2 regions of the Micromonospora sp. DT227 genome follow, and region 1 is predicted to be linked to the other one. Evidence: riboswitches for the same ligand, from Rfam matches in the RefSeq annotation. Region 1 holds a riboswitch; the other holds the start of a gene.
The links. Region 1 has a riboswitch for glycine ahead of ACLQ2W_RS25645 (glycine cleavage system protein T). Riboswitches for the same ligand answer to the same signal wherever they lie in the genome.
Positions count from the first base shown of each region.

Region 2: it holds a riboswitch for glycine, as region 1 does, so the genes downstream of both, gcvP (aminomethyl-transferring glycine dehydrogenase) here and ACLQ2W_RS25645 (glycine cleavage system protein T) in region 1, are expected to answer to the same signal.

Region 1 is NZ_JBNCLA010000008.1:225,414-232,953, reverse strand. It holds gene ACLQ2W_RS25660 (proline dehydrogenase family protein) at 1-161, opposite strand, end outside; gene ACLQ2W_RS25655 (hypothetical protein) at 47-511, opposite strand; gene ACLQ2W_RS25650 (hypothetical protein) at 522-653, opposite strand; gene ACLQ2W_RS25645 (glycine cleavage system protein T) at 632-1,480, opposite strand; glycine riboswitch at 1,526-1,618, opposite strand; glycine riboswitch at 1,619-1,709, opposite strand; gene ACLQ2W_RS25640 (LysR family transcriptional regulator) at 1,795-2,757, opposite strand; gene ACLQ2W_RS25635 (collagenase) at 2,883-5,231, opposite strand; gene ACLQ2W_RS25630 (response regulator transcription factor) at 5,745-6,461, shown strand; gene ACLQ2W_RS25625 (M24B family metallopeptidase) at 6,593-7,342, shown strand; gene ACLQ2W_RS25620 (GntR family transcriptional regulator) at 7,501-7,540, opposite strand, start outside.
Region 2 is NZ_JBNCLA010000006.1:285,543-293,082, reverse strand. It holds gene ACLQ2W_RS22060 (NAD(P)H-binding protein) at 1-179, opposite strand, end outside; gene ACLQ2W_RS22055 (NAD-dependent protein deacetylase) at 346-1,185, shown strand; glycine riboswitch at 1,243-1,333, shown strand; gene gcvP (aminomethyl-transferring glycine dehydrogenase) at 1,407-4,229, shown strand; gene ACLQ2W_RS22045 (DUF5999 family protein) at 4,324-4,524, opposite strand; gene ACLQ2W_RS22040 (chorismate-binding protein) at 4,648-5,835, shown strand; gene pip (prolyl aminopeptidase) at 5,848-6,795, opposite strand; gene ACLQ2W_RS22030 (MarR family winged helix-turn-helix transcriptional regulator) at 6,847-7,356, shown strand; gene def (peptide deformylase) at 7,367-7,540, shown strand, end outside.

The sequences.
Region 1 (7,540 bases):
AGCGCCTGCTCCGGCGTCGTCGTGCCTTCCCCCAGATGATCGATCGTCACCTGCATTCCCGCCCCGACGATCCGCGAGGCCACGCTGACGGCCTCGTCTTCCTCCTCACCGGCGACGAACCGCCGCACCACTGGTCGCGTGAGCGGGGAATGCTCCACGATCCGGCGTAGGCGGTCACTTCCTGTCGCTCTGAGCAGCAGCTTGTTCGGCACGGTGCGTCCTTTCCTGAATACGGGTGTGGGTCCGACCGGCGATGACGCGTCGCGGGTGGCGCACTGTCGAAAGCCCAGAGGTTCCGATCCGCAGCCCTGAGGTGACCATCGGCGGGCGCGGCGCCGTGCACGTCGGCGGCGTTGAGCCGGTCGGCGAGCACCCTCGCCCCGATCAGGGCGCTCTGTTGCCGTTCGCGGAACTCCCGCCCCGCGGCGATCCGGAATGCCACCGCCTTGGCGGCGACCGTGTGCTCGAGCGGACCGCCCTGCTGCCCGGGGAAGACCGCCGAGTCCAGCATGGGGGTTCCTCTATCGCGCGTCGTCGGCGAAGACGCGATACTCGTCGGCCGACATCAAGGACGGCAGTTCGCTTATCTGCACCCGCAGCAGCCAGCCCTTGCCATAGGGGTCGGCGCCGATCAAACCCGGGTCGGCGAGCACCTCCTCGTTGAGTCGCCCGTCTTGTCGAAGGACACCAGCCGGCCCAGGCCGATGTCGAACGGGGTGACGCCGGGGTGGAATGCGCAGCCGTACAGCGGCATCCCGGCCTCCAGGCGGAGGGTGTCGCGACAGGCGAGTCCGGCCGGCACCATGCCATGTCCGGCACCGACGGCGAGCAGTGCCCGCCAGAGTTCGACCGCGTCGCTCGCGCCGGCGAACAGCTCGAATCCGTCCTCGCCGGTGTATCCGGTACGGGCGATGATCGCCGGGCGGCCGACGACCTCGACGGGGGTGGCGCTGTGGTAGGCGAGCCGGGTCGGCTCCGCTCCGATCAGGGCTTCGAGGCTGTCGGCGGCACGGGGGCCCTGCACGGCGATGATCGCGCGTTCGGCGCTGTGGTCGGTGACGGTGGCCTCGTACCTGTCGCAGCGGGACTTGAGCGCGAGCAGCGCGGCTGCGGTGTTGGCGGCGTTGGTGATCAGCAGGTACCGGTCGGCGGCGAGCCGGTAGGCGACGAGGTCGTCCAATACGCCGCCGATGTCGTCGCAGAGCATGGTGTAGCGGGCGCCGCCAAGCGGCACCGTGGACAGGTGCCCGACCAGCGCGTAATCCAGCGCCGTCGGGGCCTCTGGCCCGACCACCTCGAGCTGTCCCATGTGGCTGAGGTCGAAGATGCCGGCGCGTTCGCGTACGGCCCGGTGCTCGGCGGTCTGTCTGGTGTAGCGCAGCGGCATGGACCAGCCGGCGAAGCCGGTGAACCGGGCCCCGAACTCCAGGTGCACGGCGTGCAGGGGTGAGTGAAGCAGAGTCGTCGGACCCTGATGCATGGAGGCGCTCCTCGTCGCGACGCTCGTGGCGTCGTACGGTCGGTTGCCTCCCGCTCTGTCATTGACCTGAGAGCTTCACCGCTGATCAGCGGTTTGCACCGTGGGTGAGACGAAGGTCGTCTGCTTTCCAGAGTCCACCTAGCCCGCGCGGTAATGGGGCCTGAGAGTTTCTTGGGAGTTTGCTCCTTCGGCGCCCGACACATGGTCGGGTCTCTCCCGCGCAGGTTCGAACGGTGTCTATTCAGTTATCGGTATTCCGGACAGACAGTAGGCGATCGGCGGAGACCGCGTCAACAGCCGCTGGAAAAGAACGGTCAATCTTCGGCCAGGGGATGGACGTGCGGATTTTCCCGCCACCAGCGGGCGTATCCGGGATTGTCGTCGACATGGTCCAAAAAGGCGCGGGCGAACGCCCGGAACAGGTGCCTGCTCTGCTCGTTGGTGAACGCGTCACGCCGCCAGATAACGGCCAGCCTGGCCACCTGCGGCTCGCCGTCCAGCGGTAGCACCCGCGTCCCGGGCCCCGGCGCCCAGGTCGGGTCGACCAGCCGGACACCGTCGCCGGCTGCCACGAGAGGGTGGGCTGCGCCACTGGGTGCCTCGTAGCGGATCCTCGGTTCGAAGCCGGCGGCCCGGCACGCGCGGCGCAGGGAGGCCAGCGAGCCATCGTCGGGACCGGGCGGGCAGACCCACGACTCGTCGCTGAGGTCGGCCAACCGGACCGTGTCGCGCTGCGCGTGGCGGTGCGTCGCTGCCAGCGCGACGAAGATGGGGTGCCGCGGTACCAGCGTGCGACTGGCAACGGTCGGGCCAATCGGCAGGTCGAAGCCTTCCAGGATGCCGACCAGGGCAGCGTCCAACTGACCGTGTGTGACCGCCTCCACCAGCAGTCGTGACGACGGTTCGATCTGCAGTCCGATCTCTGCGTCGGGGAACGTCTCCGTGACCCGTCGGACCAGACTGCTCGCGCAGGCGAGGTGGACGGTGCCGAGTCGGAACAGGTCCGAGGCGCGACGCTTGTCCCCGAAGTCGTCAACGAGCGCGTCCACCTCGGCGAGCACCACGCGTGCCCGGCTGAGCACCTGCTTGCCGAGTTCGGTGGGTTGCATGCCGGTGCGGCTGCGGACGAAGAGCGGGCCACCCACCATCTCTTCGATCCGGTGCAGCTGGGCGGTCAGTGCCGGCTGGGACAGGCCCAGCCGGGCGGCAGCCCCGGTCACGCTCCCTACCTCGGCCACAACACTGATCGCCCGCAGGTGCCGCACGTCGATGCCCATGAGCACGGATTATGCCGCCCGCCGCGCCGATCGACCCCTCGCGGCGAGCTCGGAGCTGGCGGAGCACGGACGCGCCGCCCGTCAGGAGCCGGGCGGCGCGTCGCTCGTGGTCGATACGGCACCCGTCAGTAGCGGGTGCTGACGGTCACTCCCGAGCAGGACGTCTTGCCGTACAGGCTGATGAAGTTGTATCCGGCGGGCGGGTTGGTGATGGTCAGGGACCCGGCGTTGCCGGCGCCGGTCGAGGATCGGGTGTAGTTGCTGGTCGTCGCCCAGCTGGAGGAGCTGTAGTAGAGGTCGCAGTTGCCGCTGCCACCGGCCGCGTTGATCGTCAGGCTCGACACGCCCGACGGCAAGTAGATGTACAGGTAATCGTAGTTGCCGGCCGTCGCGGCGCGAACGCTGCGCTGACAGTTGCGGTCCAGTACGCGGGTGTCCGCCGCGGTGCACTCCGGCAGGGTGCTTCCGCCGCCGGAAGTGACCGAGACAGTCTGCGTGGTCGTTCCGGTCGCCCCCTGGTTGTCGGTGACCGTCAACGAGACGGTGTAGCTGCCGGCCGCGGCGTAGGTCTTGCTCGGGTTCGTCGCCGTCGAGGTGGTGCCGTCACCGAAGTTCCACTTCCGGGAGGCGATGCTGCCGTCGCTGTCGGTGGACTGGTCAGTGAAGGTCGCGGTGAGCCCGCTCTTCGTCACGGTGAACGCGGCGGACGGCGGCTGGTTGGTGGGGGGCGGGGTGCTGCCTCCGCAGTCACCGGTCGCGCAGCGGGTCAGCCAGGCGTAGAAGTCCGCGTCGTAACGCGTACCGATGGTGTTGGTCAGGTAGGTGCGCGCGGCGCTGTAGGCGCCTGATCGGTAGTAGCCGAGGACGGTCGTCATGTCCGAGCGATGCGACTGGAGCATGTACCGGGCCGCCAGGTAGCCCCAGTTGTAGATACGGGTCTGGTCGTTGCTGTACGTGGTGTCGAACAGTGTGCGCAGCGGGTAGGTGTGGTAGCCGGCCTGGGTCTGCGCGTCGGTGTACGTGACGTTGCGGTACGAGTACGAGATGTATTCGGCGAAGCCTTCGATCCACCAGACGGTGGGGGTGGTGACGTTCGCGTTGAAGTCGCCGTACATGTCGAACCGACCATCGAGGTAGTGGGTGTACTCGTGGTTGAGGTTCCAGATCTGGAAGGTCGGCCGGACCCACTCCGCCTCGTAGGCGATGAAGCGGGCCTGGTTGTTGGCATCCGAGGGGTTCCCCTCCAGGTACATGCCACCGTTGTTGGTGTCGATGCCGTAGATGGCGCCGGCGTAGGTCTGATAGTCGGTGGTGGAGTCGAAGACGACGACCTCGATGTCGGAGTTGACGTCACCCGTCACCGGGCCGCTGTCCGTCACGACGCTGTGGAAGTAGGCGTCCTGGCCCTTGAGGCTGTCGCAGGACTGGCTCAGCTCGGCGGCGGTCATGTCCTGCGCCAGGATGCGGATCGAGGCGCTGCAGGTGTAGTTGATCGTCAGCACAGAGTTGGTCAACCGCTGCGACAGGTTGCACGTGCCGTAGTAGGAGCAGTTGGCGACGTCGTAGTACTGGGTCATCTCCGCGACGCCCACCCAGAGTGGCGCGGTGGGGCCGGTGATGCTGCTGCGCGAGAGCAGGGCCGATGCCTTCGGGCGCACGGTGGACTGCAGCGCGGCCTCCTGCAGGAACCGGGCGAGTTCCCGACCCGCGTTCGAGGTCAGGAAGCCGTTGTCGGTGCCCAGTAGGTCCAGGTGCCCATTGGCGAAGTTGTACAGGTTGTTCAGCACGGTCGGGTCGGCCTGCACCGCCGAGACGAATGCGGGCACCTGGTGGCCGCGGAAGAGCACGGTGTAGACGTTGTTCACCGCGTTGCGCATGTACCACGACGCGAGGTACGACGAGTTGAAGCCGGTCAGCAGTCGGTTGATGACGTAGAGGTAGCGCGCGTTCTCCTGGGCGCTGTCGATGAGAGTCACGGCCTCCGCCAGCACCTCACCGTTGGCGTCAGTGACGTCCCAGGCGTGCGACGAGGCGAAGAAGGCGTCGAGACCCGACCGGATCGCGGTCTGCAGCTGCGACCCGTAGGCGCCGACGCTGCTGTCGTACCACTGCACGTAGTAGCCGGCGCGCAGGTAGAGGACGAGTTGCGTCATGCCCGTGGAGGAGTTCCCGGGGTAGCTGGCGGCGCCGTCGCGAACCGCGTAGGCGACACTGGCCATCTGCGCCTCGCGGAAGGCGTTGTAGGCGTCAGTTCCGGTGAGGCTGAACAGGCTGTTGACGCAGTCGACGGTGGAAGCCTTGATCTGGGTCACCAGCGCGGATCCGGTGCGGCTGGTGAAGTCGGTGGAGTTGCACGTGGCGGCGGCCAGGCGGGAGCTGTCCGACGGTCGCGCCCGGCGCTGAGGGGTCGCCGGCCGGTCGTAGTCGACGCGGGTGGCGTCCTTCGCCGCCGGCTGCGGTGCCCGCTTGTTCACCGGAAGCGGCTGCCTGCTCACATGGTCGTTGAGGCCGTTGCTCCGTATGGCTGCGTGGGAGGCCGCCGGAGGGGCCGCGTCGGCTTTGGCGGACTGTCGCGCGGACGATGGGGACGCGGGGCTCGCGGTGGCTGGTGCCGCCGTCATGCCGCAGGCGAGTGCCAGCGCGATAGTCACGCTGCACATCCTGGCCATGGTCCGGCGCACAGGTGTTCTGGACACGCACTCTCCTCAGGGGGTCGAGCGGGCGTGCGATCCACCGAAGACGCTCAGATGTTTCGATGGATGCTTGGGTGGTCGGACGCTAGCCAGGACGCTCGGGGGGCCACAACGACGCCACAGCCATCGGTCAGGTTGGCCGGGCTGCCGGCTTACAAGGGGCTTTGGTACCGAGGCGGCGCCGCGGTTGCCACCAGATCGATCACTGAAGCCTATGGGGCCGCACGATGAAAGCGGCCCGGGTGTTCATGTCATCGTGCGAGGTGTTAACCAACGCGACACCGGGCGGCAAAGATGGCCAATATCCTGCTGATCGACGAAAATGCCTCTCACCGGCGTTCGCTCAGCGACGACCTGGCTCTGTACGGACACATCGTCACCGACCTCGCCCTGCACGAGACCGGACGAGCGCTGTCCGACCTGGCCTGCCACACGCACCAGCGGCCGGACGTCGTGCTGGTGGATCCTTTCTCCCCGGCGGTCGACGGTCTGCTGCTGATGCGGCTCTTGTGCATCAGCTCGCGGCGCCCGGTGGTGGTTCATTCGACCGGCCGCGGTGACGACGAGATCGTGCAGGCGTTGCGCGCCGGAGCTGAGAGCTACCTACCGAAGCCCTGCCTGGCTTCGGTGGTGGATGCGTGCCTCTCGGCCCTGCTTCGCCGTATTCCGGCCGCGTCACCCCCGCGGCCGACCGTGGTGGGTGACCTGTGCATCGACGTGGCCGGACGCAGCGTGACTGTCGGGGGTCAACCCCTTGCCCTGACGCGCACCGAGTTCGACCTGCTCGCCTGCCTCGCCGAACATCCCGGGCGGGTCGTGCCCCGCTCGCAGTTGCGCACCAGGGTCGGCCACGGGGTGATGTCCTCGGCAAGCGCCATCGACGTCCTGGTGCACCGGCTACGGCGCAAGCTCGGTGAGCGGAGGTCGGACTGGCAATACCTCCACACCGTCCGTGGCAGGGGAATCGCACTTCACGCTTCCGCTCCCGCCAGTGTCATCGGAGGATCGTGATGTCGCATTGCGGTGCGTCGGGGGACGAGACGAACTGCTTGACCTTGAGGGCCCGTCGACACGGCCGTCGGCAGTCAGTCGGCTGCGCCGCTCTGGTTCAGCCCCGGTGTGGGCGGGTCGGCTCACCGGGGGTGGGGATCAGCCCGCTTTCCCCGTGGATCCCCGCCGGCCGGCCAACCGCGAAGCCCGGGCAGGCGGACTGGCGTGCGCGGATCGAGGGCAACGACGTCGGCTACGCGTCAGTGTGTGCCGCGGGACCCCACGCCACAACCCTGCACTGGGTTCGCAACGACGGGGCGCGTCCCGGTGACCTCCTGCTGCTCGATTCCGGTGTGGAGACCCGCAACCTCTACACCGCCGATGTCACCCGGACGCTGCCCGTCGACGGCCGCTTCAGCCCCGTTCAACGCAAGGTGTACGACGCGGTGTACGCAGCGCAGGAGGCTGGCATCGCCGCGGTCAAGCCCGGCGCCGCATACCGGGACTTATACGAAGCCGCCCAGCGGGTCATGGCTGAGCACCTGGCCTCATGGGGGCTGTTCGGCGACCGGTCGGCGGACGAGGCCTACGAACTCGGGCTGCACCGACGCTGGACCCTGGCCGGCACCGGTCACATGATTGCCCTCGACGTCCACGACTGCGCCAAGGCCCGGTCCGAGATGTACGCGGACGGGACGCTGGAAGCGGGCATGGTATTGACCGTCGAGCCGGGTCTGTACTTCCAATCCGATGACCTGACCGTTCCCGAGGAACGGCGCGGCATTGGTGTGCGCGTCGAGGACGACATCCTCGTCACCGAGGCCGGCAACGAGAACCTCTCGGCCGGCTTACCCCGCAGCTCAGACGAGATCGAGGCCTGGATGGCCCAGCTACGGAACTGACAGCGACCGGCGCATCCGGTCCCACTGGTCGCAGCTCCTGAGGCGGGGCTGAAGAGACGGAGCAACGACTTCGACTGCACGTTCCGGCGTCTGGTCTGTCACCTGCAGTCGCTGCTCCGTACCCGCTCGGTAGACCGGGCTTCCCATGGTGCTGGTGATCACGGTTCCTGGTAGCCGGCCCAGGAGCCGCGGACGTGG
Region 2 (7,540 bases), on a different contig from region 1:
AGTGTGTCGGCGTCGGTGTGTTCCAGGTCGCACACGACCGGTTCGGCGCCGGCGGCGCGCAGCGCGGCGGCGTGGTCGGGGTTGCGGATCAGCCCGACGGGGGTGTCGCCGCGTCCGGCGAGGTCTCGTTCGAGCAGCTTGGCGATCTTTCCGTGGCCTCCGGCGATGACGACGCGCATGTGCTCAACCTAGCCCGCCGGTGGTCGCCGCGCCGGGCGACCAGCATCGTTGATCATGAAGTTGGCGGCGAAGAAACGACCGGATCGCGCCGCCAACTTCATGATCAACGCCGGGGGTGGGCGGCGTGGGGTGGGCGGGTGGGGGTGCGCGAGGCAGCATGGTGGGGTGAGTGATGCGTTCGAGGGGTTGGCGCGGCTGCTGGCCGGCGGGGGTGTGGTGGTGCTCAGCGGCGCCGGCCTGTCCACCGAGTCGGGCATTCCGGACTATCGGGGGCCCAGCGGCGCGGCGCGGCGGCACACCCCGATGACCTACCAGGCGTTCACCCGTGATCCGCAGGCGCGGCGACGCTACTGGGCGCGTAGCCACCTCGGGTGGCGGACCATCGCGCGGGCGGCGCCCAACGACGGGCACCGGGCGGTGGCCCGGTTGCAGCAGGCGGGGCTGCTCGACGGCATCATCACGCAGAACGTCGACGGGTTGCACACCGCCGCCGGCGCGACCGGTGTGATCGAGTTGCACGGCCGGCTCGACGAGGTGACGTGCCTGGACTGCGGCAACCTGACCGGCCGTGACGAGCTGCACCGGCGGTTGACCGAGGCGAACCCGGGGTTCGACGCGCGGGTGGCGCACGTGAACCCCGACGGTGACGTGGAACTGCCGGACGAGGCGGTGGCCGGGTTCCGGGTCGTCGACTGCGGGGTGTGCGGCGGGGGCATGCTGAAACCGGATGTGGTGTTCTTCGGCGAGACGGTGCCGGCACCGCGGGTGGCGGACTGTTTCGCGCTGGTGGAGGGGGCCCGGGCGGTGCTGGTGCTGGGGTCGTCGTTGACGGTGATGTCGGGGCGGCGGTTCGTGTTGCGGGCGGCGAAGCGGGGCATTCCGGTGGCGATCGTCAACCAGGGTGTCACCCGCGGCGACGGGTACGCGGCGGTGCGGTTGGACGCGCCGTTGGGTGCCACGTTGACCGCGTTGGCCGCCGGGTTCGCCGAGCCGGCGCCGGTGTGATCACACCCTGGGACATGAGCCGGAAACACGGCCGCTGGTAGCGTGGGGGGTGCCGGTACCACCCACGTGGGAGAGACCGTCGACCCGACGGCGCCGAAGGGGCAGATTCTCCCCGGAACCTCTCAGGCAAAAGGACCACGTGGGCAGGCGCTGTGGAGCGCGTCAGCGTGACTCAGGGGGAGGCCGACCCGTCGACCTCGCCCCCACAAGGAGCGCCGCGCATGACCGCTGAGCAGTTCGCCGACCGGCACATCGGCCCCGGCCCGGACGACGAGCGCCGCATGTTGGAGGCCGTCGGCTACGGCTCCGTGGACGAGCTGATGGACGCCGCGATCCCCGAGGTGATCCGCTGGCACGGCACGTTGGACCTGCCGGCGCCGGCCTCGGAGCGGGAGGCGCTGGCCGAGTTGCGGGCGCTCGCGGCCCGTAACACGGTGGCCGTGTCGATGATCGGCCTGGGTTACCACGGCACGCACACCCCGGCGGTGATCCGCCGTAACGTGCTGGAGAATCCGGCCTGGTACACCGCGTACACGCCGTATCAGCCGGAGATCAGCCAGGGTCGGCTGGAGGCGTTGCTGAACTTCCAGACCATGGTCACCGATCTGACCGGGCTGGCCACCGCGAACGCGTCGATGCTCGACGAGGGCACCGCCGCGGCGGAGGCGATGACGCTCGCGCGCCGCGCGTCGAAGAGCAAGAGCCCGGTGTACGTGGTGGACGCCGACGCGTTGCCGCAGACCGTCGCGGTGATCGCCAGTCGCGCCGAGCCGCTCGGTATCGAGGTGCGGGTCGTCGACGTCGACGTCGAGGAGTTGCCGGCGGAGTTCTTCGGCCTGCACCTGCAGTATCCGGGCGCGTCCGGGGCGGTCCGGGACCATGCTCCGTTGGTCGAGGCGGCGCACGCGGTGGGCGCGTTGGTGACCGTCGCGGCGGACCTGTTGGCGTTGATGGTGCTGCGCCCGCCGGGGGAGATCGGCGTGGACATCGCCGCCGGCACCACCCAGCGGTTCGGGGTGCCGATGGGGTTCGGTGGGCCGCACGCCGGCTACCTGGCGGTGCGTGCCGGTCTGGAGCGGATGTTGCCGGGCCGTCTCGTCGGGGTGTCGCGCGACGCGGACGGCAATGCCGCCTACCGGTTGGCGTTGCAGACCCGTGAGCAGCACATCCGGCGGGAGAAGGCGACCAGCAACATCTGCACCGCGCAGGTGCTGCTGGCGGTGATGGCCGGCATGTACGCGGTCTATCACGGCCCGGACGGGTTGCGGGCGATCGCCCGGCGTACCCGTGCGGCGGCGGCGCGGTTGGCGGCCGGGCTGCGTGCCGGCGGCGTCGGTGTCGCGGACGTGGCGTTCTTCGACACCGTCACCGCGACGGTGCCGGGTCGGGCCGCGCAGGTGGTGGCCGAGGCGGCGGCGCGCAACGTGAACCTGCGGCTGGTGGACGCCGACCGGGTCGGGGTGTCCTGCGACGAGACGACCACCGACGCGCATCTGCGGGCGGTGTGGGCGGCGTTCGGCGTGGACGGTGTCGACGGTGACGTGGAGGTGGCGTTGCCCGACGGGTTGGCCCGCTCCGGTGACGTGCTCACCCATCCGGTGTTCCGCAGTCACCACTCGGAGACGGCGATGCTGCGGTACCTGCGGCGGCTGGCTGATTTCGACTACGCCCTGGACCGGGGCATGATCCCGTTGGGGTCGTGCACGATGAAGCTCAACGCCACCACCGAGATGGAGCCGGTCACCTGGCCGGAGTTCGCGCACCTGCACCCGTTCGCGCCCGACGCGCAGACCGTCGGCTACCGGGAGTTGATCGCCCAGTTGGAGGGTTGGCTGGCGGAGGTGACCGGCTACGACGCGGTCAGCGTGCAGCCCAACGCCGGGTCGCAGGGGGAGCTGGCCGGCCTGCTGGCGATCCGCGCCTACCACCGGGACCGGGGTGAGGGGCACCGGGACGTGTGTCTGATCCCGTCGTCGGCGCACGGCACGAACGCCGCGTCGGCGGTGATGGCCGGCATGCGGGTGGTCGTGGTGGGCTGCGACGCCGACGGCAACGTCGACCTCGTCGACCTCGACGCGAAGATCGACAAGCATCGGGACGCCCTGGCGGCGATCATGGTGACGTACCCGTCGACGCACGGCGTGTACGAGACGGGCATCGCGCAGTTGTGCGCGAAGGTCCACGACGCCGGCGGTCAGGTGTACGTCGACGGGGCGAACCTCAACGCGCTTGTCGGGTTCGCCAAGCCGGGGCGCTTCGGCGCGGACGTGTCGCACCTGAACCTGCACAAGACGTTCTGCATTCCGCACGGTGGCGGCGGGCCGGGGGTGGGTCCGGTGGCGGTGCGGGCGCACCTGGCGCCGTTTCTGCCCGGTGATCCGGTCGGCGCGTCCGTCGACGGCCGGCCGGCGATCTCCGCGGCCCGGTACGGGTCGGCGGGGATCCTGCCGATCCCGTGGGCGTACCTGCGGATGATGGGCGCCGACGGGTTGGCGCGGGCCACCGCGGTGGCGGTGCTCGCGGCGAACTACGTGGCGGTGCGGCTGCGGGAGCACTTCCCGGTGTTGTACGCCGGCAACAAGGGCCTGGTGGCGCACGAGTGCATCCTGGACCTGCGGCCGTTGACGAAGGCGACCGGGGTGAGCGTCGACGACGTCGCGAAGCGGCTGATCGACTACGGTTTCCACGCGCCGACGATGTCGTTCCCGGTGGCGGGCACGCTGATGGTGGAGCCGACCGAGAGTGAGGACCTGGCCGAGTTGGACCGGTTCTGCGACGCGATGATCGCCATCCGCGCCGAGATCGACCAGGTGGGGTCCGGGCGGTGGCCGGCGGGCGACAGTCCGCTGTCGAACGCGCCGCACACCGCGGCGATGGTGTCCGGCGACGAGTGGCCGCACCCGTACCCGCGGTCGGTGGGCGCCTATCCGGGGGCGGTGGACCGGGCGGGGAAGTACTGGCCGCCGGTGCGGCGCGTGGACGGCGCGTACGGGGACCGGAACCTGGTCTGTTCGTGTCCCGCGCCGGAGGCGTTCGAGGAGTGAGGGCGTGCACGCCGGGGCGGTGGTGGATCGCCGCCCCGGCCGGCGCGTCGACGGGCTTCGTCGGCGCGTACGCTCACTGACGCTGCGTGATGGCTCAGGCGACGAGGGCGTGGCGGGCCGGTCCCCGGTGCGGGGCGATGGTCCGCCCGTCGGGGAGCAGCTCACCGGTGTCCTCGAAGATGATGACGCCGTTGCAGAGCAGGCTCCAGCCCTGCTCAGGAAAGCAGGCGAGGACGCGGGCGGCCTCGCGGTCGGTCGCGTCGGCGGAGGGGCAGGTGGGCTGGTGCTGACACATCGGGTTCTCCGGACTGTGGGGGCACTGTGTCATGGTTCACATGACCAGTGACGCACAGTACCAAGCTCAACCGCGCAACACCGAGCAAGGTCGCGGCTTGTTCACCCAGAATGGGCTGAACGGATGAGGCGGAACGGTCCAGACGGCGTGGAAGCGCTCCCACACGTGCCGGTCGCGGTGCCCGGCGCGCCGCCCGCCTGCCGGTCCCGGCTGGTCGAGACCGCCCGGTTGCAGTGGCGCCTCGGCGACGACGGCGACCCCACCGACCTGGCGCAACGCTTCCTCACCGCGCACGGCGTCGACGTCGACGACCTGTCACGGCCCGGCCGGCACACCGCCGACGGGCCGTGCGGGGCGGCGCTGTTCCTGTCCGCCGCCGCCGGCGCGTACGCCGTCGGCGCGCCGACCGGCGCGCCCACACCCGTGCCGGCGCTGCCCGACCTGGTCGCGGTCGTCTACCACCACGGCGACCGCCCGCACCGGCCACCGTCGCCGGCCGGCTGGCGGCTGGGGGACTGGCGCGACAGCTGGACCCCGGACGCACACGCCGCCGCCGTCGAGTCGGTCCGCGCCGCCATCGCCCGCGGCGACGTCTACCAGGTCAACCTCGTCGGGCACGCCGCCGCCGACTACACCGGCGACCCGCGCCCCGCGCTGCGCCGCCTCGCCGCGCTGCCCGGCGCCCGCTACGGCGGCGCCCTCACCGGGCCCGGCTGGGCGCTGGGCTGCGCCTCCCCGGAGACGCTCGTCGCGACCGAACACGGCCGGCTCGTCACCCGCCCGATCAAGGGCACCCGCGCGGCCACCGCCGCCGGCCGCCGCGACCTGCTCGCCTCCGCCAAGGAACGCGCCGAACACATCATGATCGTCGACCTGGAACGCAACGACCTGGCCCGGGTGGCCCGCACCGGCTCCGTCCGGGTCGACGAGCTGTTCGCCGTACGCCGCTGGTGCGACCTGTGGCAGGCCGAGTCGACCGTCTCCGCGGCGCCCGCCGACGGCCTGGGCCTGGCCGACCTGCTGCGCGCGGTCTGCCCCGGCGGATCGGTCACCGGCGCGCCGAAGCACGCCGCGCTCGCCCAGGTGGCCGCGCGGGAGCCGGTCGGGCGCGGCGCCGGCATGGGCGCGTTGGGCTGGGTCGGACCGGACCGGCTCGACCTGGGCCTGACCATCCGCACCGCCGCCGCCGACGCCCACCGGCTGCACCTGTGGGCCGGCGGCGGCATCACCTGGGACAGCGACCCCGCCGCCGAGGTCGCCGAGGCCGCCGCGAAGGCCGCCCCGATCCGCGCGCTGCTGGCCGCCGGCTGACCGCCCGGCCCCTCAGGCGGCGGCGAACGCGTCCAGGGCGGCCACCACCCGCTCACCGACGCCGTGGCCGCGGCCGTGCCCGCCGGACTCGACGATCTCCATCCGGGCGTCCGGCCAGTCCCGGGTCAACCGCCACGCGATGTCCGGCGGGCCGCTGACGTCGAGCCGGCCCTGCACGAGCACCCCGGGGATGCCGGCGAGCCGGCCGGCGTCGCGCAGCAACTGGCCGTCCGGCACGAACCCCAGGTTCGCGAAGTGGTGGGTGACCAGCCGGGTGAACCCGTACCGGAACACCGGGTCGGCGTAGCGCAGGCTGGGCGCGTACCCGCCGGCGAGGGAGACGTGCACGTCCTCCCAGTCGCACCAGTCGCGCGCCGCCCGTTCCCGCACCGCCGGGTCGGGGTCGTTGACCAGCCGGGCGTACGCGGCGGCCAGGTCGCCGTCGCGGTCGGCCTCGGGCACCCCGTCGCGGAACCGTGCCCACTCCTGCGGGAACACCCGACCCATGTCCCGGGTCACCCACTCGATCTCGCGGCGGGTGTTGGCCACCACGCTGAACAGCACCAGCGCGGTGACCCGCCCCGGATGCGCCTGCGCGTACGCCAACGACAGCGCCGAACCCCACGACGCGCCGCACAGCAGCCACCGCTGCACGCCCAGATACGCGCGCAGCGCCTCCATGTCGGCCACCAGGTGCCCGGTGGTGTTCACCGACAGGTCGGTCGCCGGGTCGGCGGCCGACGGGGTGCTGCGCCCGCAGCCGCGCTGGTCGAACAGCACGACCCGGTAGGCGGCCGGGTCGAACAACCGCCGCCACGACGCGTCGGCGCCCGAGCCGGGACCGCCGTGCACCACCAGCGCCGGCCGGCCGGCCGGGTTGCCGCAGGTCTCCCAGTAGACGCGCTGGCCGTCGCCGACGTCCAGGTGCCCCGACGCGTACGGCTCGATCGGTGGATACATGTCCCAGGTCCTCCCCACACCGGAAACGACAGCGCTGTTACATTAACGGATGTGACCGCCCCCCACCGCGACGCCCTCGGCACCCTGCTCCGCCACGTCCTGGAACTGCTCGACGGCGACGTCGCCGCCGTCCACGACCGACTCGGCCTCACCGACTACCGGCCCCGCTACTCACCCCTGGTCCGCGCCCTGGTCACCGACGGACCACTACCCATCCGCGACCTCGCCGCCCGCGTCGGCGTCACCCACTCCGCCGCCAGCCAGACCGTCGCCGGCATGCGCCGCGCCGGCCTGGTCACCCTCACCCCCGGCGCCGACGCCCGCCACCGCATCGTCACCCTCACCGACCGCGCCCGCACACTGCTGCCCGCCGTCGAAGCCGAATGGGCCGCCACCACCGCCGCCATGCGCCACCTCGACACCGAACTGCCCGTACCCCTCGCCGACGAGCTGTACGCCGTGCTCACCGCCCTGCGCCACCGCCCGCTACGCGACCGCATCGCCGACACCGGCCTGCTCCCGCCGGCGGGTGGGACCCCCGCACCGGTAAGCAACGGATAGCCTTCCGGGCATGACTATGCGCCCGATCCGGATCATCGGCGACCCCGTCCTGCGCACCCCCAGCGAACCCGTCACCACCTTCGACACCGAACTACGCGCCCTCGTCGCCGACCTGATGGACACCCTGCTCGGCGCCCCCGGCCGCGCCGGCGTCGCCGCCCCCCAGATCGGCGTCAACACCCAG